One region of the Streptomyces sp. NPDC041205 genome, then DNA from elsewhere that is predicted to be linked to it. Evidence: predicted binding sites of a transcription regulator. Region 1 holds the regulator's gene; the other holds the start of a gene.
The links. Region 1 encodes HspR, which represses chaperone genes until heat shock. Its sites were predicted from a motif close to TTGAGNNNNNNNNNCTCAA; they were not measured.

Region 1 (11,613 bases):
CGTAAGGAGGGGATAAGAGTTGAGTCGAGGTGACTCAGGTCTGTTGACTCCTGGGAACCCCTGATGCATCCTTGAGTCAGTTCCACTCAAGAAGTTATCTGGAGGCATTGAAATGGCACGTGCGGTCGGCATCGACCTGGGCACGACTAACTCCGTCGTCAGCGTTCTGGAGGGCGGCGAGCCCACCGTCATCACCAACGCCGAGGGTGCCAGGACCACGCCGTCCGTCGTCGCCTTCGCGAAGAACGGTGAAGTGCTGGTCGGCGAGGTTGCGAAGCGCCAGGCGGTCACCAACGTCGACAGGACCATCCGCTCCGTCAAGCGCCACATGGGCACTGACTGGAAGGTGGGCATCGACGACAAGAACTTCAACCCGCAGCAGATCAGCGCCTTCATCCTGCAGAAGCTGAAGCGCGACGCCGAGTCGTACCTGGGCGAGAAGGTCACGGACGCCGTGATCACCGTCCCCGCGTACTTCAACGACTCCGAGCGCCAGGCCACCAAGGAGGCCGGCGAGATCGCGGGCCTGAACGTCCTGCGCATCGTGAACGAGCCGACCGCGGCCGCCCTGGCCTACGGCCTGGACAAGGACGACCAGACGATCCTCGTCTTCGACCTCGGTGGCGGCACCTTCGACGTGTCCCTCCTGGAGATCGGCGACGGCGTCGTCGAGGTGAAGGCCACCAACGGCGACAACCACCTCGGTGGCGACGACTGGGACCAGCGCGTCGTCGACTACCTGGTCAAGCAGTTCAACAACGGCCACGGCGTGGACCTCTCCAAGGACAAGATGGCGCTCCAGCGCCTGCGCGAGGCCGCCGAGAAGGCGAAGATCGAGCTGTCCTCCTCCACGGAGACCACGATCAACCTGCCGTACATCACGGCCTCCGCCGAGGGCCCCCTGCACCTGGACGAGAAGCTCACGCGCGCCCAGTTCCAGCAGCTCACGTCCGACCTCCTGGAGCGCTGCAAGACGCCGTTCCACAACGTCATCAAGGACGCGGGCATCGCCCTCTCCGAGATCGACCACGTCGTCCTCGTCGGCGGCTCCACCCGCATGCCCGCCGTCGCCGAGCTCGTCAAGGAGCTGACCGGCGGCAAGGACGCCAACAAGGGCGTGAACCCGGACGAGGTCGTCGCCATCGGCGCCGCGCTCCAGGCCGGTGTCCTCAAGGGCGAGGTCAAGGACGTCCTGCTCCTCGACGTCACCCCGCTGTCCCTCGGCATCGAGACCAAGGGCGGCATCATGACCAAGCTGATCGAGCGCAACACCACGATCCCGACGAAGCGCTCCGAGATCTTCACGACGGCGGAGGACAACCAGCCGTCGGTGCAGATCCAGGTCTACCAGGGCGAGCGCGAGATCGCGGCGTACAACAAGAAGCTCGGCATGTTCGAGCTGACCGGTCTGCCCCCGGCGCCCCGCGGCGTCCCGCAGATCGAGGTCGCCTTCGACATCGACGCCAACGGCATCATGCACGTGACCGCGAAGGACCTCGGCACGGGCAAGGAGCAGAAGATGACCGTCACCGGTGGCTCCTCGCTGCCGAAGGACGAGGTCAACCGGATGCGCGAAGAGGCCGAGAAGTACGCCGAGGAGGACCAGTCGCGCCGCGAGGCCGCCGAGTCCCGCAACCAGGGCGAGCAGCTCGTCTACCAGACCGAGAAGTTCCTCAAGGACAACGAGGACAAGGTCCCCGGCGACGTCAAGACCGAGGTCGAGGAAGCCGTCGCCGAGCTCAAGGAGAAGCTCAAGGGCGAGGACACCGCCGACATCCGCACGGCCGCCGAGAAGGTCGCCGCCGTCTCCCAGAAGCTGGGCCAGGCCATGTACGCCGACGCCCAGGCGGCGCAGGCCGCGGGCGGCGCCGAGGGTGCCGCTCCGGGTGCCGAGGCTCCGAACATGTCCAAGGAAGACGACGTCGTGGACGCCGAGATCGTCGACGACGAGAAGCCCGGTGACGCGAAGGGCGGCGCTGCCTGATGACGGAGGAGACCCCGGGCTTCGGCGAGAACGCCGAGCAGCCCGACGTCCCCTCCGCGGGCGCCACCTCGGACGACAAGGCGCCGCAGGCCGCCGGGCCCTCCACCGAGGAGGGCCCGGCGGCCCCGGCCGGGGACGCAAGCCAGATCGTGGGCCTGACCGCCCAGCTGGACCAGGTCCGCACCGCGCTCACCGAGCGCACCGCGGATCTCCAGCGGCTGCAGGCCGAGTATCAGAACTACCGCCGCCGGGTGGAGCGGGACAAGGTGACGGTCAAGGAGATCGCCGCGGCGAACCTCCTGACGGAGCTGCTCCCGACGCTCGACGACGTCGGCCGGGCGAGGGAACACGGCGAGCTGGTCGGCGGCTTCAAGTCCGTCGCCGAGGCGCTGGAGACCGTCGTCGCCAAGATGGGTCTGCAGCAGTTCGGCAAGGAGGGCGAGCCCTTCGACCCGACGATCCACGAAGCGCTGATGCACAGCTACGCACCGGACGTCACGGAGACGACGTGCGTCGCGATTCTCCAGCCGGGGTATCGCATCGGCGAGCGGGTCGTGCGCCCCGCGCGCGTGGCGGTGGCCGAGCCGCAGCCCGGCGCGCAGACGGTGAAGACGGTGGAGTCCGAAGCGGCCGAGGGCGACGACAGCGCGCCCGCGGACGCGGAGAGCAAGGCCGACGGCGCCGCGGACACCGCGGACGCCAAGGGCAAGGAGAGCGGTGGCCCGGACGAGGGCTGACGCCGACACGGACGGCGGCTTCGGCGCCGAGGGCGACCTCGGCGCCGGAGCCCGCCGGATGACAGGGAAGGAGGGACGTCGGGGATGAGCACCAAGGACTTCATCGAGAAGGACTACTACAAGGTCCTCGGCGTCCCCAAGGACGCCACCGAAGCCGAGATCAAGAAGGCGTACCGGAAGCTCGCCCGCGAGAACCACCCGGACGCCAACAAGGGCAACGCCAAGGCCGAGGAGCGCTTCAAGGAGATCTCCGAGGCGAACGACGTCCTCGGCGACCCCAAGAAGCGCAAGGAGTACGACGAGGCCCGCGCGCTCTTCGGCAACGGCGGAGGATTCAGGCCAGGGCCCGCGGGCGCCGGCGGCGGATCGTTCAACTTCGACCTGGGCGACCTCTTCGGAGGCGGCGCCCCGGGCGGAGGCGGACAGACGGGCGCCGGCGGATTCGGGGGCGGCCTCGGTGACGTCTTCGGGGGCTTGTTCAACCGCGGCGGCGCGACCGCCGGTACGAGGACGCAGCCGCGCCGCGGCCAGGACATCGAGTCCGAGGTCACGCTCAGCTTCACGGAGGCGGTGGACGGCGCGACGGTTCCGCTGCGCATGTCGTCGCAGGCCCCGTGCAAGGCCTGTTCGGGCACGGGCGACAAGAACGGCACCCCGCGCGTCTGCCCGACGTGCGTGGGCACGGGACAGGTCTCGCGCGGCGGCGGTGGCGGCTTCTCGCTGACCGACCCCTGCGTGGACTGCAAGGGCCGCGGCCTGATCGCGCAGGACCCCTGCGAGGTCTGCCACGGCAGCGGCCGCGCCAAGTCCTCGCGGACCATGCAGGTCCGCGTCCCGCCGGGCGTCAGCGACGGCCAGCGCATCCGTCTGCGCGGCAAGGGCGCGCCGGGCGAGCGCGGCGGCCCCGCCGGTGATCTGTACGTGGTCGTCCATGTCGACGCCCACCCGGTCTTCGGCCGCAAGGGCGACAACCTGACGGTGACCGTGCCGGTGACGTACGCGGAAGCGGCGCTCGGCGGCGAGGTGAAGGTGCCCACGCTCGGCGGCCCGCCCGTCACCCTGAAGCTGCCCCCCGGCACGCCCAACGGCCGCACCATGCGCGCCCGCGGCAAGGGCGCGGTCCGCAAGGACGGCACCCGAGGGGACCTCCTGGTGACCGTGGAGGTCGCCGTGCCGACCACGCTGACGTCCGCGGCCCAGGAAGCGCTGGAGGCGTACCGGAAGGCGACTGCGGACACCGATCCGCGGGCAGAACTGTTCAAGGCCGCGAAGGGAGCGTGACCTCATGGAGCGGGACGGCCGCCGACGCAACCCGTATCAACTGACGGACGAGACCCCGGTGTACGTCATCTCGGTGGCGGCTCAGCTCTCCGGCCTGCATCCGCAGACCCTGCGGCAGTACGACCGCCTGGGCCTGGTCTCGCCCGACCGCACCGCCGGACGGGGCCGCAGGTACTCCGCCCGCGACATCGAACTGCTGCGCACCGTCCAGCAGTTGTCGCAGGAGGAAGGCATCAACCTGGCGGGCATCAAGCGCATCATCGAGCTGGAGAACCAGGTCACGGCGCTCCAGTCCCGGGTGGCAGAGCTGTCGGCGGCCGTCGAGGGCGCCGCGGCGGCGATGCAGCAGCGCGAGGCCGCGGTGCACGCCTCGTACCGCCGCGACCTCGTGCCGTACCAGGACGTCCAGCAGACCAGCGCGCTCGTGGTGTGGCGGCCGAAGAGGTCGCCGGAGGCGTGACACGCGCTCCGGCGCACGCACCGCGCTCTGTCCGGGCCGGGGGCTCCCATGGGGAACTCCCGGCCCGGTCGCTTGCCTCCTTATAGTGGGCGGGGCGAGGCACTCATCACCGCGGGCCGGGCGCGGAGCGCCCCTGACCAGCCCGTCTCGCCCGACCGCGCAATCGAATCGAGCGCTGTGCTCGGCACAGGGGGAGCTGGAAGACCATGGCCATGGTGGGGCTGTTCTGGATCGCCGAAGGCGATGTGTACGTGGGATCGAAACCGGCCGGGCTCGCCCCCGGGGTGCGGCTCACCTCCGAGGGCATCACCGGTATCGGCCATGGACAGTCCGGCCTGTGGCTGTGGGACGACGTCCGCGCGCTCACCGTCGAGGACGTGCCCGTGCGGTCCCTCAAGCGGCAGGTGGGCGCCGTCGTCGACATGGCGCTCACGATGGGCCTCGGCGGCGGTGACGACGCGCCGACGATGACGGTGTGCGTCGGGACGGCCGACGAGGAGATCGAGCTGACGGCGTACGTCGCCGCGGCCGCGGGCTACTCCCAGAAGGAGTACGACCTCTCGCGCGCCCTGCTCGCCCGCCTCACCGAGGGCGCCGCGACCCTCATGACCACGCTCGCCGCGATGGCCGCGTGGGGCCGCGCGCACGAGGGCGGTTCGCCGCGCAGGGACGAGCGGGAGCGACTGCTGCAGGAGTGGGCCGACGGCAGCGCGGCACACGCCTGAGCAGCCCACCCCGGGCCGCCCGTGGGACGGGGCGCTCACTCCCCCGAAGGCGCGAGCGCCCCGGTCGGCCACGGGGCGTAGCCGAACCGGGGCAACCCCTTAGGGAAGCGCGACTCTGCGGGGGGAGACCACGACAGAGCCACTCGGCCGCGGGGAGCGGTCGGTTCCAGTACCTGAGACGGCTCTGGCCGCTCCCTGCCGCCGTCACCACGATGCAACGGCTCGCCCACGCTCCGCTACCGTCAACTTGTTGCGGTGCAAGGGGCGGAGGTAGGGGCAAGTGGCGGCAAATCCGGACGTTCGTGATTCACACGGGGTGCCCGGGGCGCAGGATTCCTGAGCGATTGATGAGGAATCCGAGTTGCGTGCGGTTGCGGCTGCCCAAGGTGCTGGTGAGCTTCGCGATATGGACGCGTACGGTCCGTACGTTCATGCCGAGCCGGTCGGCGATCTCGGCGTCCGTCAGGCCCTCGACGAGGAGTTCGGCGATGGCCCGCTGGCGGGCGGTGACCCCGTCCTTGGCGGGCTGCGGCGCCGCGGGGTGCGGGAACATCGGCGTGGCGAGGTGCCACAGCCGCTCGAAGAGCGCGACCAGATAGCCGACGACGGCGGGCGCGCGGATCTCCAGGGCCTCGGTGGAGTCCCGGTCGGCCGGTACGAACGCGACCGCGCGGTCGAACACGACCAGTTGCTCGGTGACTTCGCTCAGCGTCCGCACCTCCACATCGCCGTCGAGGCGCTCGAAGTGCGCGATCACGGGGAAGGCGTGCCGGGTCGTGTGCTGGTAGAGCGTGCGCATCCGGCAGCCGCGGGACAGCAGCGCCTGCTCGCGCGGCGGCGCGGCGCCCAGATCCGCGATGGGCCTGAAACCGCCCGGCTGGATCGTCAGGACCTCCTCCGCACACCGGGACACGGCCGCGTCGATGGCGTGGGCGATGTGGGGGAGGGTGGTGTGGAGGGTGATGGCGGGGCTGGTGGGGCTGGTGGGGCTGATGGCGCTGGTAGAGGTGGCGGGGTTGTTGGGGTGAGTGGGGCTCTCCGGCTGGGTGGGGTCGCCGGTGGGCTTCTCGGGCTGCGTGGAGGTGTCGGCGGGTCTCGCGGGCGGGCCGATGGGTCTCCCGGGCTGGGCGGGGACGCGGGTGAGCAGTGGTTCCAGGGCCGCCATCAGCTCCGCCTCGCGCTGCCGCTCCAGCCCGACCTGCTCCTCGATGCCCCGCAACAGCCCGAGCAGCGCGCTCGTGGGCTCGCTCGGAAGGAGCCACTGCATGTCGTCGATGTCCGGGTGCAGCAGCCCGAAGTCGACCAGGCACGGGGCCGGTTCGGCCTCGCGGGTGTGGAGGCGGCCCGTGCACAGGGCCCGGCGGTAGAGGGCGGCGCCGGGCGGACACAGGGTGTCGGGGCCGTGGGCGGTGTGGGGGCCGGAGGGGTCGGGGGGCGCGGTCGTCGGTGGTGCGGGTGCCGGTGCGGGGTCCGGTGGTGCGGGTTCTGGTGCCGTTGCAGGTGCGGGCGTTGGCGCTGTCGCCGGTCCTGTCGCCGGTCCTGTCGCCGGTCTCCGTGCCGGGTCCTCTGCGCTTTTGGGTCTCTGCTCGCCGGACAACGTCGTACTCCCTCCCCGGTCAGGCTGCCCGCGCTCGGCGGTGCGGTGCGTGCCGGGGCAGCACCTCCATGAGGCCATGGGCGCGCGGGATCACGGAGACGGCGTGCCGGGGAGGGCGTATGCGCGGGTGCGAACGAGGGTGCGAACGAGCGCGCCCGGTGTGCCCGCTGACCGCGCGTGCGCCTACTGGTGCTGCTCGACCAGGCCCGAGCGGCCGATGAGATAGCCGAGTTGGGTGCGGCTGCGGCTGCCGAGGAGGGCGGCGAGCCTGGCCACGTGCAGCCGGACGGTGCGGACGTTCATGTCCAGGTGCCGGGCGATCTCCGCGTCGGTGCGGCCCTCGGTGAGGAAGTGCGCGATGGCGCGCTGGACGTCGCTGATCTCCTGCTCGGGCGGGGGCGGGGTGTCCTCGCGGTACAGGGGCGTGGCCAGGCGCCACAGGATGTCGAAGGCCGTCGAGAGATAGCTGACGAGGGCGCTGGAGCGCAGCTCGAAGGCGATCGAGCCGTCCTCGACGGCCGGGATGAACGCGACGTCCCGGTCGAAGACGAGGAGGCAGGGCGGGAGTTCGTCGAGCGTGCGGACCTCACGGCCGACGGCCCTCGCGGGGGCGGGACCTAATGGGGCGGGGCTTGCGGGCCCGGACCCGCCGGGGCCGGGCTGTCCTGGTCCGGTCGGGGCGGATCCGGGCTGTCCGGGGCCGGGTAGGGAGGAGTCGGGCTGTCCGGGGTCGGGCAGGGAGGAGTCGGGGAGGCGCAGCCCGGGCAGCACGTCGTCGGCCGTCCGAGGCCGCGAGAGCATCCGCATGTGCCCGCCGCGCTCGGCGAACTCCTCCAGGCGCCAGGGCTCGTTGTGCGGAAGCAGCCGCGGCCGGGAGTCGCCGGGCTGGATGCCGAGGATCTCCTCGGAGGCATCGGCCATCGCCTGCCGGACGGCGAGCCGGATGCGCGGGACCCCCTTGAGCACGGTGACCGGCGACGGCGAGAGGTCCGAGGGCCCGTCGGCGCCGAGCCGCAGGAACTGCTCGAAGGAGGCGGCCAGCCGGGTCGCCCGGCCGCGCTGGCGGGCGACGCGGCCCTCGATGTCCTCAAGGAGGCGGGGCAGGGCGACGGCGGCCGCGGTGGGCCGCAGCCAGGTGGCGTCGTCGGGGTCCGGGTGGAGGAGCCCGGTGTCGATGAGGCACGGGGTCGCGGCGGCGGCTTTGGCGGGAACTCGGCGTTCCTGAAGGGCTCGCAGGTACAGCACCCGCCCGGCCTCGCACACGTCCACGGGCTCGTGCGGCACGTGGTGGCGGGCGGCGGGCTCCCCGGTCGGGGCGGGCCCGGTCAGCCGGGCACCGGCCGCGCCCTGCGACCCGCCGCGGACGGTGGGGGCTGCCTGCGTCACAACGTCCTGCACATGCTCCCCCTGCTCGGATTGCAGTGATCGTGCGAAGGACGGACGCCGTGGTCGAGCGTCACCGACGGGCCCTCAGCCACGGGCGGGCGCCCGTGAGTTGTGAGCCGGGCCGTCATCCTTCGTGAGCTGTCATCCTTCGTGACCCGCCATCCTTGTCAACGAGAGAACTGATATCAATGGCGGGTTTATCCCCTGCGATGCCGAACCAATTATTCAAAATTCAACAACACTGGTTGTCGCCACTGTGGCCATCCCCACAGCCGGGAAACCCCCCACTCCCGACGAAAATACGTCCATGGACCTTCCTGTGGACCTCACCGCCCTGAGCGGCGACGGCCTTTACCTCTGGGCGCCGCGCGGCGCCGCGGGCTCCTGGGGCCTCGCCAACTGCCTGCTCATCACCTCGGGCGACGACACCGCGCTCATCGACACCCCCTACGACGAGCGCATGACCCGCGCGCTCATCGCCGCCGCCGACCGCGCCCTGCCCCCGGGCGCCCGGGTCCGCACGGTCGTCAACACCCACGCCAACGGCGACCACTGCTTCGGCAACGCCTTCTTCCCCGGTGCCGAGATCATCAGCTCCCAGGCCAGCCTGGAACGCCACTGCCGCGAGATCTCCCCGCAGCAGATGCAGTACCTGGTGCACGCGAGCGACCCGGCCAACCCGCTCGGCTGGTACGCGCGCGAACGCTTCGGGGCGTACGACTACACCGGCATCACCGTGGTCCCGCCCACCGTCACCTTCAACGGCTCCTACGACTTCCAGGTCGGGGACATCGAGGTGCGCCTCCTCGAAGTGGGTCCGGCGCACACCGCCGGGGACCTGGTCGCGCACCTGCCGCAGCAGGGCGTCGTGATGGCGGGCGACGTCATCTTCGAGGGCGACCACCCCGTGCACTGGGAGGGGCCGCTCAAAGAGGTCGTCCGGGCCGCCGAGGCGGTGCTCGCGCTCGACGCCGAGCACATCGTGCCGGGCCACGGCCGGGTCGTCGGGCCCGACGGGGTGCGCGCGTACATCGGCTATCTGCGGGACCTGGAAGGGGAGATCAAGGAGCGGTACGGGCGGGGGCTCGGCGCGTACGAGGCCGCGGCGGACATCCTCGCCGCCGGATTCCACCCGCACCTGGGCGCGCCGGAGCGGGTCGTCATGCTGACGTTCATCGAGTACCACCACCTCGGCGAGGCGACGGCGCCCATCGAGATGGTGGATCTGGCCACGCACGCGGCACGCTGGGCGTACACGCACCACCACGCCACCGCGGCGGCCGGCTGACCACCGCGCCCGGACGGCTCCCCGCCCACCCGGGCGTTACGCGGAAGAGTCCGATGAATACGATCTGTTGGTCGGCGACTCGTTTGGGCTTATGGTGCAGGAACCGTGCTCGTGGCAGGCCATGTTCACGGCTACGGGGAGCGGGGAAGCGGGAAAGGGGGGAACGCAGTGGACGAGGAAGCGCTGCGTCGCATACTCAAAGAACTGCGTTCCAGAATCACACCCGCCGAAGTGGGTCTGCCGCCGAAGCCGACGGGGCGCCCCGGGCCCCGTGTGCACGGTCTCGCACAACCCGATATGGACATCCTCATGAACCGCTCGGTGGGCACCTACCACCGATTCGAAAGCGGAAAGTTGTCCCCGCGCGACGACTACCTGCGCGAGGTCGGGCGGATCCTGCGGATGAGCGAGGACGAGTTCACGCAGGTCTATCTGCTCAGCCTCGGCCAGCGGCCGCCGCACCCCCTCGACCCCACGGACGGCGTCCTGATGCCTGCCGCCGCCGCGTGGCAGCGGGCCGTCTCCGGGCAGCGCGAAATCTCGTACGTGAACAACGTCCAATGGGACCTGGTGGCGTACAACCAGCCGTTCGCCGACATCTTCGAAGACGGCAAACCGCCGGAGAACACCATGCGGTGGATGGCGCTCGCCGACGAGGCCCGCGATCACATTCTCACGGACTGGGAGACGCGCTGGGCGCCCGGAATTCTCAACCAGATCCGGCTCGCCCACATTCAGCATCCGGAGAACCGCTCCCTCGCGCAGCTGAACGCGGACGTCAAACGCGACAAGTACGCGGGCCCCATTTACGAGCGCAGCACCGAGGTGTACATCCACCCCGACGGTGACGTCCGGCCCCTCTACCACCCGCGAAAAGGCCCCGGGCAGATCACGATGGTCGTCTCGGAACCGGCGAGTTCGCCGGGGGCGCGGCATGTCGTGCTGCTCTTCGACCCGCTCGACGAGAAGCCGTCACCGGCATGAGGCTGGAGAAGGCCGCCCCGCGGGCCAGGGCCACGGAGGCCGCCCCGGCGGTGCCGCCGCGGACGGTGGCACCGGTGGGCCAGGTCGCCCCCGTCACCCCCGTCACCCCCATCGCTCCGGTCGGCCCGGTCCTGGAGCGCGCCGGTCTCGCCACGCTCCTGCACGCCATGGCCGCCGACCTCAACGGCCGCGGCTATCCCGTGACCTGGGTAGTGGACCGCCAGATGCTGGCCGGTGACTTCCCCCTCCAGGTCGTGGCCAAGGTCTCCGTCGTCCGCGTCCTCAACATCGCCCTGGACGACCGCGCGTCTGTTTGGCAGGTCAGCATGGGGCGCCCCTCGTCGGTGCGGTGGGAACAGTCCGCCGTGCTTGATCTTGGCGCGGAGGCCTTGGACGCGGAGTGCGTGGTGCGCTCGGCGCTGCGGGCGTTGGGGCTGCCCTTGCAGCGGGCTGTGTACCACTAGGGCCTGTCCGGCAGGGTCAGCCCGATGTGCGGTCGAGGATGCCCGACTTGCCGATGAGGTAGCCGAGCTGGGCCCGGCTTGTGCTCTTCAGGACCGCCGAGAGCTTGGCGATGTGGACGCGGGCTGTGCGGACGTTCATGCCGAGGCGGGCGGCGATGTCGGCGTCGGTGAGGCCTTCGGTGAGGAGGGTGGCTATGGCTTGTTGGCGGGGGGTGATGCCGTTCGGGGCGGGGAGTGGTTCCGCGTTCGGGAACATGGGGGTGGCCAGGCGCCACAGGAGTTCGAAGGTGGCGACCAGGTAGTTGATGATGGCTGGCTGGCGGAGTTCGAGTGCCACGTCGTCGCGGCTTTTGCTGGCGGGGACGAACGCATACGTGCGGTCGAAGAGGATGAGGCGTCTGGGTAGTTCATCCAAGGTGCGGACTTCGACGTCGCCGTCCAGCTGTTCATAGTGGCCCAGAGCGGGCTGGGAATACCGCGTTGTGTGCTGATAGAGCGTGCGTACGCGTCCGCCCCGGTCGAGCACACCCTGCGATATGGGCAGACTTTCGGGGAGCTTTTCGGCCGGCCGCTTGCCGCCGGGCTGGATGAGGAGGAGTTCCTGGGAGGACCTGGCTCCTGCCCGGCGTATGGCCGGGTCGATTTGGTCGATGCCCTCCAGGACCGTCATGGACGGCGAGGGCGATACGGGATCCGTCACGTGAGTG
Region 2 (11,613 bases), on a different contig from region 1:
ACCCGAGAGCGGGTCCTCGTTGGCGCCGATCCTCCTGCCGTCGCGGTACAGCTCCGTCTTCGCCGACGTGAGGTCCGTCCAGCCGACGTTGCCCTTCCCGTCGGCGAACAGAGGCAGGTTTCCGTACAGCTTCGAGCCGTCCCGGAACACACCCGCGCCCGCGCCGAGGCGCGGGCCGAACACGCCGACGCCGAACGATTCGCGATAGCTCCGCCCCGCCTTGTAGGCGCGCGGCTCGGCGAACCGGTAGTAGCTCTCGATGAGCGGGTTGCCCTCCTCGTCGACGCCGCCGTACTGCTCGAAGCCGAGGTCCCACTTGACCTTGCCGAGCGCCGACAGGTGCAGTGTCTTGGTGCGCGGCAGCGTCTGCACCGGCGGGATCATGGAGATGCCGCCCGCCTCAGGGAGATATCCCGCCGCGCTGAGGCTGCCCGTCTTCCGCGCCGACGAAGCGCCCATGCTCACCTTGACGGTCGCGAAGTCGGTGGGCTTGAGGTGCTTGACGTAGCCCGTGGCGAGCTTGGTCACCTTGCCGCCGACGAGCATCTCGTACGCGGTGTCGGCGCCCTTGCGCCAAGTGCCGAGCCACTGCTGACCGAGCCCGTCGGGCACCGCGGGGCCGAGGTGGGCGGTGCGCATGCTCTGGAAGGCGCTGACGCGCAGGGCGCCCATCTCGTAGCCCGCGTAGGTGTAGCGCGCGTCCATGAAGGCGAGCTTCGCGCTCCGGTCCGGGACGGTGATGTCGACGGGCTCGGCCTTGCGGGCGTCGAGCGTGACCGTCATCTTCTTGTCGACGGTCAGCTTGGGCCGCACCAGCCAGTCGACGCCCTTGTCCCCGTTCCGCGGGTCGACGTAGACCGCGGAGTCCAGGAGGTAACTCCCCTTGGCCACACGGACCTTGACGGTGCCCGAGGGGTCGTACGGGAAGCGGTTCGTGCCGGTGTCGGCGCCGGTGATCGCCGACAGCATCGTCTCGTGATGCGGCGCGGGCCGCCCGTCCCGGCCGATCGACTTCAGCGTCAGGTCGTACGACTCGACCTCGCGCTGCACGGCTGCGGCCGTGCGGACGCTCTGGCCGCCGCCGGTCGCCACCACGTACGCGGAATAGGCGCCGTCGACAGCCCCGCCGAGGCGCGTGTCGGTGGTCAGGTCGACGGAGGCCGTGCCGCCCGCGGGGACGGTGACCTTCTTCGCGCCGAGGGCGAAGAACCCGGCGGGCGCCGGACGTCCCTTCGGGTCGAGGGCCGACACGGTCAGGTCGAGGGTGACGTCCTTCGTGCCGCGATTCTTGTACGCCACCTTCTTGGTGACCGGCTTGTCGTCGGTGTGCGGCCACAGCTGGGTGCCGTAGTTGAGGGACACCGGGTCGGCGTACACGGTCTGCTTGATGGCCCGGTCCACGGCGATACGGCCCGAACCCTGCTGGAAGGGCGTGTACTTGCCGCCCTTGGTGGACGCGGTGAGCGCGCCCTTCAGCTCCGGCTGCTTCCAGTCGGGGTGCTGCTGCTTGAGGAGGGCGGCGGCGCCCGCGGCGTGCGGGGTCGCCATCGACGTTCCGGAGATCGTCAGGTAGCCCTCGGGCTTCTGGCCGACCTCCTTCTCGATCTCGCTGCCGGGCGCGGCGGCCGCGGTGATGTCGACGCCGGGCGCGGTCACGTCGGGCTTGATGGCGCCGTCGCCGACGCGCGGGCCCTGGCTGGAGAAGTCGGCGATCTTGTCGTTGTCGTCGACCGCGCCGACGGTGAGCGCCGCGTCCGCGCTGCCCGGGGAGTTGACGGACCCCGGATCGCCGCTGTTGCCCGCCGCGACGGCGAACAGGATGCCCTTGTCGGCGGAGACCTTGTTGATCGCGGCCTCCATCGGGTCGACGCCGGGCGTGTCGCCCCCGCCGAGGCTCATGTTCACCACGTCGGCGCCCTGGGCCGCGGCCCAGTCGATGCCCGCGATGATCTCGGAGTCGCTGCCCCTGCCGTCGTCCCCGAGGACCTTGCCGTTGAGGATCTTGGCGCCGGGCGCCACACCCTTGTACGCGGCGTTCTTGGCGCCGGTGCCCGCCGCGATGGACGCCACGTGCGTGCCGTGCCCGTACCGGTCCTTGCTGTCCGGTGACGGCGTGAAGTTCTTGTCCCCGACGACCTGTTCCTTCAGGTCCGGGTGGGTGGCGTCGACGCCCGTGTCCAGGACGGCGATCTTGACGCCCTTGCCGTCGTACCCGGCCTCCCACGCCTTCGGCACGCCGATCTGCTTGACGGACTTGTCCAGGCTCACCCGGCGGGTGCCGTCCAGCCACAGATGGCTGACCCCGGCGGCCGCACCGCCCCGCTCGTCGGTGAGCTCCTTCCACAACGCCGCCGCGTCCCGCTTCGGCGTCGTCACGGCGTCCGCGTTCAGCGACGCGAAGGAGCGGCGGACCGTGGTGTCACCGGCCGCGCGCACTCCGGCGCGGGCGTCGCGGGCCGCGGTGCCCCGGTAGCCGACGATGAGCTTCAGGCCGTTCTTCTGGGCCTCGCGGTTCGCCTTCCGGCTCAGCTCCGTGACGTCGAACAGGCGCTGGTCGACTTTGCCCGCGGCGATGAGCCGCTGCGCGTCGTACGGCAGGACCAGCGTGTGCCCGGCGAAGGCGCGGGTGCGGACGGGTATGTGCTCGCGGCCCTCGGCGGGCCGGAACCCGGTGATCCGCCCCTTGGCGTCGACGGTGACGCGGTCACCGGTGACCAGGGTGAGGCGGTGCCCCGACCCCGGCTTCACGGCGGTCGGGCCGGTGCTCCGGTCGGTGGCGGCCGTGCCGGTGCCCCGGCTGTCCTGCGCGCGGTCCGCGTCCGCCGCCGCCGGGCCGGTCATGCCCGCGGCCAGCGCCACGGCCGCCGCCGCGGCGACGGTCGCCGCGTGCGCTCTTCGCCGCCGGGGCGCTCCGCCCGCCCCTCGTGCCTCTGTCGTTCCCTCGGTGTGATGGTGCAACGTGTCCCTCGCGATCGTCGCGTCCTGGCCGAGGCGCTCGGTCGCGCGCCTCAACTCACCCCTTCAGACGCACGGTTGAGGCCATTGCGTTGCGTGGCGCACCTGGTGTGCACGGGGCGGCCCCGGACCAGGCGGTCCCTCCTTCGGCCGCGCACGGCCGCCCGACGCGCGGACCGGCCCCGGAGTGTGATCGGATGGACCCCAAGGAACTTCACCGAAGGGATTTGGCATCGTGGCTACCACGCGCTCCGCACACACGGTCTGGGAAGGCAGCCTGACCGAGGGCTCCGGCACCGTCACCTTCGACTCCTCGGGCATCGGGCAGCAGGCCGTCTCCTGGCCGTCCCGCGCCGAGGAGGCGAACGGCAAGACCAGCCCCGAGGAGCTCATCGCCGCCGCGCACTCGAGCTGCTTCTCCATGGCTCTCTCCCACGGCCTCACCGGCGCGGGCACCCCGCCCACCAAGCTGGTCACGTCCGCCGACGTGACCTTCCAGCCGGGCACCGGCATCACCGGCATCCACCTCACCGTCGAGGGCGAGGTGCCCGGGCTCGACGAGGCCGCCTTCGTCTCGGCTGCCGAGAACGCCAAGGCCAACTGCCCCGTCAGCCAGGCGCTCACGGGCACGACGATCACCCTCTCGGCCAAGCTGGCCTGAGCCCCGCACGACCGCGGCGAAGCCGCCGACCGGAGCCATCGGTCGGCGGCTTCGCCCTGTCCGGCGCCGCACGCCCCGCCCGGACGCCCGGCCCGCACACCCCGCCCCCGTACGCGGCATTGACAATGGCCCGCTCAAGTTTTGTGCTGGAGGGCGAAGTAGCGCCGCGTCGGAAGGGGTTGTTGGACATGGCACGTGCGGTCGGGATCGATCTCGGGACGACGAACTCGGTGGTGGCCGTCCTGGAGGGCGGCGAGCCAACCGTCATCGCGAACGCGGAGGGAGCCCGCACCACCCCGTCGGTCGTCGCCTTCGCCAAGAGCGGCGACGTCCTCGTCGGTGAGGTCGCCAAGCGCCAGGCGGTCACCAACGTGGAGCGCACCGCCCGCTCCGTCAAACGCCACATGGGCGACGGGAGCTGGCGCTTCCCGGAGAGCGGCTCCGGCATCGACGGCACCCGCTACACCGCCCAGGAACTGTCCGCCCGCGTGCTGCAGAAACTCAAGCGGGACGCCGAGTCCTACCTCGGCGAGGACGTCACCGACGCGGTGATCACCGTGCCCGCGTACTTCGACGACGCCCAGCGCCAGGCCACCAAGGAGGCCGGGGAGATCGCGGGCCTGAAGGTCCTGCGCATCATCAACGAGCCGACGGCCGCCGCCCTGGCCTACGGCCTCGACAAGGGCGACGACCAGACCGTCCTTGTCTTCGACCTCGGCGGCGGCACCTTCGACGTGTCGCTCCTGGAGATGGGCGACGGCGTCATCGAGGTCAAGGCAACCAACGGCGACACCCAGCTCGGCGGCGACGACTGGGACCAGCGGGTCGTCGAGCACCTCGTACGGCAGTTCAAGAACGCGCACGGCATCGACCTCGGCAAGGACAAGATGGCCCTGCAGCGGCTGCGCGAAGGCGCCGAGAAGGCGAAGATCGAGCTGTCCTCGTCCAGCGAGACCGACATCAACCTGCCCTACGTCACCGCGTCCGCGGACGGCCCCCTGCACCTGGCCGAGAAGCTCACCCGGGCCCAGTTCCAGGAGCTGACCGCAGACCTCCTCGACCGCTGCAAGCGCCCCTTCGACCAGGCCGTCAAGGACGCCGGCGTGGAGCTCGCCGCCGTCGACCACGTCATCCTCGTCGGCGGCTCCACGCGTATGCCCGCCGTCGGCGACCTGGTGCGGGAACTCACCGGCAGGGACCCGCACAAGGGCGTCAACCCCGACGAGGTCGTGGCCCTCGGCGCGACCCTCCAGGCGGGCGTGATCCGCGGCGACGTGAAGGACGTCCTGCTGCTCGACGTGACGCCGCTGTCCCTCGGCATCGAGACCAAGGGCGGCATCATGACCAAGCTCATCGAGCGCAACACCACCATCCCCACCCGCCGTTCGGAGACCTTCTCCACCGCCGAGGACAACCAGCCCTCGGTCGGCATCCAGGTCTTCCAGGGCGAGCGCGAGATCGCCGCGTACAACAAGAAGCTCGGCGTCTTCGACCTCACGGGTCTTCCGCCCGCACCCCGCGGCGTGCCGAAGATCGAGGTCACCTTCGACATCGACGCCAACGGCATCATGCACGTCTCCGCCAAGGACGAGGCCACCGGGCGCGAGCAGCGCATGACCGTCACCGGCGGCTCGGCGCTGCCCAAGGACGCCATCGACCGCATGGTCCGCGAGGCGGAGGCGCACGCCGAGGAGGACCGCAAGCGCCGCGAGGCCGCCGAGACCCGCAACCAGGCCGAGCAGCTCCTCTACCAGACCGAGCGGTTCCTGCGGGACAACGGCGGCGAGGACGGGCGCATACCCGCCGACACCAAGGCCGAAGTGGAGTCCGCGGCGGCCGAGTTGAGGCCCCTGCTCAAGGGCGACGACACCCTCGCCATCCGGGCCGCGGCGGAGAAGCTCGCCGCCGTCAGCCAGCGGATGGGGCAGGCCATGTACGCGGCCGCGCAGGCGAACCAGGGCGGTCAGGACGCACAGGAGGGCGGCGGCGCGCAGGACGCCCCGCCGCGGGGGGACGCCGCCGGGCAGGGAGACGGCGGGGCCGGGGCCCGGGGCGGCGCCGACGAGGGCGTCGTCGAGGCGGAGATCGTGGAGGACGAGCCGGAGGGCGGGAAGCGAGCGGACGGTGGCCCGGGGCAGGGCGGCGGCCCGGGGCACAGCGATGGCCCGGGACAGGGCGGCGGCAAGGACGGGCAGCCACCCCGTACCTGACGGCGACCAGCGCCCGTTCAGGCCCCCGGGGCGCCGTTCCCGAGGGTGCGAGGCGCCCCGGCTACGCCTTCGACTGGAGGTACTTGACCGTCGCCGGGTCGGCCGGCAGCAGGGTCTCGATGGCCAGCTCGGCGACGGTCACGTCCATCGGCGTGTTGAACGTGGAGATCGACGACACGAAGGACAGCACCCGGCCCTCGTGCTCGATCCTGAGCGGCAGCGCGAAGTGCGCCACCTGCCCGTCGGCGGCCGTGTCCTCGCCGGGATCGGCCACGGGGTACGCCGCCACCTCGTCGTACAGCGCCTTCAGCTCGGCCGACCGGTGCAGGGCGATCTGCCGCCCCATCTGGTGCAGCAGATGCTCGCGCCACTCCCGCAGGTTGCGGACCTTCGGGGCGAGGCCGCGCGGGTGCAGGACGAGCCGGATCGCGTTCAGGGGCGGTGCGAGCAGGTCCTCGGGGACGTCGTCGAGGAGCATCACGATGCCCCGGTTCGCGGCGACCACCTGGTACGTGGCGTCGACGACCAGCGCCGGATACGGCTCGTAGCCCTGCAGCAGCTGTTCGAGACCGGCGCGCAGCGTCGCCATCGACGGGTCGTCGAGGGGCGTCTGCTTGAAGCGGGGCGCGTACCCGGCGGCGAGGAGCAGCGCGTTGCGCTCGCGCACGGGCACGTCCAGGTGCTCGGCGAGCTTCAGGACGAAGTCCTCGCTGGGCTTGGCGCGGCCCGTCTCGACGAAGCTGATGTGGCGCGCGGAGGAGTCCGCGCGCAGGGCCAGCTCCAGCTGGCTGACGCGCCGCTCCTCGCGCCAGGCGCGCAGCAGCGCGCCCACCTCGGACGGCTCGGCCGCACCGGACGGCGTGGCCGCGCGCGGGCCCTTGGCGCGGCTGGTCCTGGCGTTCTGGGGGCCGACTTCGTGGTTCCGGTGGCGAGGCGCGACAGTTGGCATGGCAAAGACGGTAATCGAGGAGGAGCGCATGACGAATCCGTGGGACCCGCTGTCGTGGGAGGCCACCGTCGCGTACCGGGCCCGGGTGCGCGGCTGTCTGCTCGGCGGCGCGGTCGGTGACGCGCTCGGGTACGCGGTCGAGTTCAGCTCCCTCGCGGCCATCCGCGCCGCGCACGGCCCGCACGGCCTGCGGGCGCCGCTGGTCGACGCGGCGGGCGTCAGCCGGATCAGCGACGACACCCAGATGACGCTGTTCACCGCCGAGGCCCTGCGGACCGCGCACGCCCGCGAGCGCCGCAAGGGCATCGGGGGCGCGGCGCCGAGGCTGGTGCAGCAGGCGTATCTGCGCTGGCTGGACACCCAGCACAAGCCGGGCCCCGATCCGCGGCCAGGGGCCGACGCCCAGTCAGGGTCCGATCCGCAGCACGAGCTGAAGCCCGGGTCGGCGCCGGGTGCGCCGCCGTCGGACACCCCGCCCGTCCCCCCGCACCCCGCCGACCTCAGCTCCCAGGCCTGGCTGTACGCCCAGCGGGCCCCCGGCAACGCCTGCCTGAGCGGCCTGGCACAGGGGTACGTACCCGACCCCGCCCTGGAACTCGGCCCGCGCGGCCGCGTCAACCCCGAGTCCAAGGGGTGCGGCACCGTCATGCGCTCGGCGCCCTTCGGGCTCACGCGCGCACCCGCCGACCGCGCCTTCGAACTCGCCGCGCGCTGCGCCCAGATCACCCACGGCCACCCGACCGGCTACTACGCGGCGGGCGCGCTCGCCGCGATCGTCGCGCACCTCGTCGAGGGCGACTCCCTGGAGGGCGCCGTCCTGCGCACCCTGCGGCTGCTCGCCCGGTACCCCGGGCACGAGGAGACGTCGACGGCCCTGACCGCCGCCGTCGACCTGGCCGCCGCGGGCGGGCCCAGCGCGGAGCGCGTCGAGTCCCTGGGTGGGGGCTGGGTCGCCGAGGAGGCCCTGGCCATCGGCGTGTACGCGGCCCTCGTCACCCACGGCGTCGAGGACGCGCTGCTCCTCGCCGTGAACCACTCGGGCGACAGCGACTCCACCGGCTCCGTCTGCGGCAACCTCCTCGGCGCGCTGCGCGGCGACCACGAACTGCCCGAGGAGTGGCTGCGGTTGACCGAGGGGCGCGCGGTGATCGCGGCGGTGGCGGACGACTTGGCGGGGGAGTGCGCGCGGCGCTGAGGGCCCGCCGGGCGGGGCGGGCGCGCGGCGGGGGCGTCGGCCGCGCGGCCGGATGCGTGCGGCGGTGGCCCGCAGAGGTGTACCGCCGGCTTCCGCCCGGCAGGTGCTGTGGCAGGCTGGCACGACAAGGTCCAGACCCGCACAAACGCAGGAAGGAGCGCGGCCATGCCTCTCGAGCCGCTGTCGCAGAAGGAGATCGAGGACCGGCTCGCCGAGCTTCCCGGCTGGTCGCTCACGTCGGGCGGCACGGAGGGCGCCGCTTCCGCTGCCGCCGAGGTGAAGCTCACCCGCGCCTACGGCCTCCCCTCGCACTTCGCGGCGACCGCGTTCGTCGTGCACATCTCCCAGGTCCAGGAGGAACTGGACCACCACGCCGAGCTGACCCTCGGCTACAACACCGTGGCCCTCGCCGTGAACACCCACAGCGCGGGCGGTGCCCTCACCGACCTCGACTTCGAACTGGCCCGCAGGGTCGAGGCGCTGGCGACGGGCCACGGAGCGGAATGATGCGGGACGGAACAGAGCGGGCTGCCGTGGCGGGACGTGTGCCGCCTCCTGGGGTACGTCCTCGGGCGGCCGTGCGTCGGTCGCCCGGGCCGGTCACGTCCATGCGGCGCCCGCCCGGTTCGCGACCCGCCGGAAGCCGTCCGCCGGGACCGGGGCCCGGCCGGGGCCGCGCGGGGTCCGGAGCGGGTGCCTGATGCTCGACTACGGCAAGGAGGCGGTGCGGTACGACGCGTCGCGCGGGGGTGAGCCACGGGCCGTGGCCGCCGCCGACGCGGTGCTCTCGCTGCTGCCGCCGGGGACGGACGCGCTGCTCGACGTGGCCTGCGGCACGGGCCTGGTCACGCGGAGCCTCGCGGCGCGGCCGGGGCTGCGAGTGGTGGGTGTGGACGCGGCGTTGGCCATGGCGCGGATGGCCGCCGTCCGTGTACCCGGTGGCATCGTGCTCGGGGACAGCAGGCGCCTGCCGTTCGGCGACGCCACCTTCGACGCGGCGACGGCGGTGTGGCTGCTGCATCTGCTGCCCGACCCGGACGAGGCGGCGGCCGTCGTCGGGGAGTGCGCACGGGTGCTCCGGCCCGGCGGGGTCCTCGTCACCACCGTCGACAAGGCCGCCTCGCACGACGTGGGCAGCGACATCGACGCGGCGCTCGCGGGCCGTCCCGTGCGCTCGCCGGTGGACGGGGCGGCCCGCGTCGAGCAGTACGCGGCCGCATACGGCCTCATCCGCGCGGGCCGGGCCCGCTTCCGGGGTCACGGCCAGGGCCGCAGCCCCCGCAGCACGGCCGAGGACCTGCGCCGGGGCTGGTTCACCAGCGTCCCACCGGGCAGCCCACTCGCGACCCGCTTCGAGCGCCGTCTCGCGGAACTCCCGGACCAGGAAGTCCGACGCCCCGACCCGGAGTTCGCCCTGCACGCGTTCCGCAAGCCGCTGGGCTGAGGCGTCGGGCCCGGCCCCGGCCGCCGCAGCCGGCGTCGGCGCGCTCCCGGCGAGGTCTGACTCCGGGCCGCAGTGACAGCGCCCGCGCCCACGCGCCTTTCCCACCTCGGGGACGGCCGCCGCCCAGGCACCTCTTTGCCGAAACGGCAACGCGGGTGGCCGAAATCGCTGGAGAGGGGGCAGGCTGGCGACGTAACCACAAACGGGTGCGGAAGCGCTGAGAGCGCAGGAGAGGCGGCGGTGACGGTGGCGGAGCATGAGGGTGCGGTGCACGGGGCGGGTGCGGAGCGCGAGGGCGCGGCGCACGGAGCGGGTGCGGAGCAGGGGCACGGGGCCGAGTGCGGCGGCCACGGGCGCGGCGAGGGGCGCGCGCACGGGGGCGGCCACGGGCATGGGCATGGGCACAGTCATGGGCACGCCGACATCGACTGGGCCGTCATGGCCCCCGTCCTTGAGCAGAACGCGGAGGTCACCGCCCCCGTCTACCGCGAGGTGGCGGCCTGGCTGCGTGACCTGCGCGCGGTACGCGAGGACGGGCGCCCCGCAGTCGACGGTCGCCCCGACGCCGACGGGAGCCCCGCCGACGGCGATCCGTCACTGATCGTCGACGCGGGCAGCGGCCCGGGCGTCGTCACCTGCCTGTTCGCCGAGGTGTTCCCGAAGGCCCAGGTGATCGCGGCGGACCCCGAGGAGGCGCTGCTGGAGCGCACGGTGGAGCGGGCGGCCCGCCTCGGCCTCGCGGACCGGGTGCGCACGCACCGCGCGGAACTCCCCGACGGCCTCGGCGAGTTGCCGCCCGCCGACCTCATCTGGGCGGCGCGTTCCGTGCACCACGTCGGCGACCAGGTGGCCGCCCTGACGGCGCTCGCGGACCGGCTCGCGCCGGGCGGCACGCTCGCGATCCTCGAAGGGGGCCTCGCGCCGCGCAGCCTCCCGCGCGACTTCGGCATCGGCCGCCCCGGGCTCCAGGCCCGCCTGGACGCGGCCAACGAGGAGTGGTTCGCGCGGATGCGGGCCGACCTGCCGGGTGCGAAGGAGGCGACGGAGGACTGGGCCGCGCTGCTCACGGCGGCCGGCTTGCGCCACGTGGCGACGCGCAGCTTCCTCGTGGACCTGCCCGCGCCGTTGGACGCCGCGGCCCGCGACCACATCGTCACCACCTTCGGCCGCTACCGCGACCTCGCCGCCGACGCCGAGAACCCGATCCTCGCCCCCGAGGACCGGGCCACCCTCGACCGCCTCCTCGACCCGCAGGACCCCGAGAGCCTGCACCGGCGCGCCGACCTGTTCCTGCTGACGGCGCACACGGTGCATGTGGCGGTGCGGGAAGCGTGAGCCGCTCACCCGCTCACCCGCTCACCCCCGCAACTCCTCCAACCGCACCAACGCGTCCCGTACCGCCACCCGCTCCTCCTCCGTGAGCTGGACCCCGGCGGCCCGCTCCAGCAGCCGTGCCGCGAGCGCGTCCTCGCCGAGCCGCTGGGCGATGTCCCCGCGCAGCACCAGGAGCCGCAGGTGCTGCGCGGGCGTGGGCTGTTCGTCGGTCAGGGCGAGGGCCCGGTCGATGACCTTCGCGGCACCCGCGAGGTCCTCCTTGGAGTCGACGAAGACGTCCGCGAGGTGCAGGGCCCGCGCGAAGGTCTCCTTCGGCGCGGGCCGGTGCGCCTGGTCGTCGCTGATCTGCTGGCCGACGCGGATGCTGTTCCCCGCCGGGTCGGTCATCAGGAACTGCCGCACCCCGTACGACATGTCCTTGAGCGGCCCGATGCGCGGCAGCCCCCGGCTCGGGATCCTCCCGTACGCGGCCTTGAGCCCCGCGCGGAAGGCGGTGTGCAGGGAGTCCACGTCGTCCGTGAGGATGTAGCCCCCCGATATCGACGCGGCGGGGTCGTACTGCTTCATGCCGAAGAACTGCAGCTCCACGGTGCCGCGTTCGACGACGGCGTACGCGTACGGGCTCTTCTGGAGGTATGTCGTCTCGAACCCCAGGGCGGTGTAGAAGTCGACGATCGGCTGGACGGTCACGCAGGGCAGCAGGGGGATGGTTTTCTCAGCCATGCGGTCAGTCTAGTCAAAGTTGAATAGATGGAGTGAGGGGTTACGCCTCGACAGCAGGGACTCCCTTGCGGGCGGCCGCCGGTCTCGGCAGTGGCCAGGCCGGGCGTGCAGAGGCACGCGGGCGTCCGAGGACCGCCAGGA

Region 2: dnaK (molecular chaperone DnaK) is a predicted target of HspR. The motif match lies at 3,736-3,754, and genes of this name have one in related genera.

What each region holds. Positions count from the first base shown of each region.
Region 1 is NZ_JBVIZH010000016.1:19,278-30,890, forward strand. It holds gene dnaK (molecular chaperone DnaK) at 113-1,984, shown strand; gene grpE (nucleotide exchange factor GrpE) at 1,984-2,721, shown strand; gene dnaJ (molecular chaperone DnaJ) at 2,806-4,002, shown strand; gene ACZ6BG_RS37885 (heat shock protein transcriptional repressor HspR) at 4,007-4,462, shown strand; gene ACZ6BG_RS37890 (hypothetical protein) at 4,669-5,187, shown strand; gene ACZ6BG_RS37895 (helix-turn-helix transcriptional regulator) at 5,495-6,454, opposite strand; gene ACZ6BG_RS37900 (helix-turn-helix transcriptional regulator) at 6,968-8,182, opposite strand; gene ACZ6BG_RS37905 (MBL fold metallo-hydrolase) at 8,478-9,458, shown strand; gene ACZ6BG_RS37910 (MmyB family transcriptional regulator) at 9,768-10,442, shown strand; gene ACZ6BG_RS37915 (hypothetical protein) at 10,439-10,906, shown strand; gene ACZ6BG_RS37920 (helix-turn-helix transcriptional regulator) at 10,923-11,613, opposite strand, start outside.
Region 2 is NZ_JBVIZH010000015.1:52,357-63,969, reverse strand. It holds gene ACZ6BG_RS37390 (S8 family peptidase) at 1-2,841, opposite strand, end outside; gene ACZ6BG_RS37385 (OsmC family protein) at 3,191-3,616, shown strand; gene dnaK (molecular chaperone DnaK) at 3,805-5,826, shown strand; gene ACZ6BG_RS37375 (helix-turn-helix domain-containing protein) at 5,888-6,775, opposite strand; gene ACZ6BG_RS37370 (ADP-ribosylglycohydrolase family protein) at 6,804-7,970, shown strand; gene ACZ6BG_RS37365 (4a-hydroxytetrahydrobiopterin dehydratase) at 8,136-8,477, shown strand; gene ACZ6BG_RS37360 (class I SAM-dependent methyltransferase) at 8,671-9,414, shown strand; gene ACZ6BG_RS37355 (methyltransferase) at 9,655-10,749, shown strand; gene ACZ6BG_RS37350 (bleomycin resistance protein) at 10,771-11,472, opposite strand.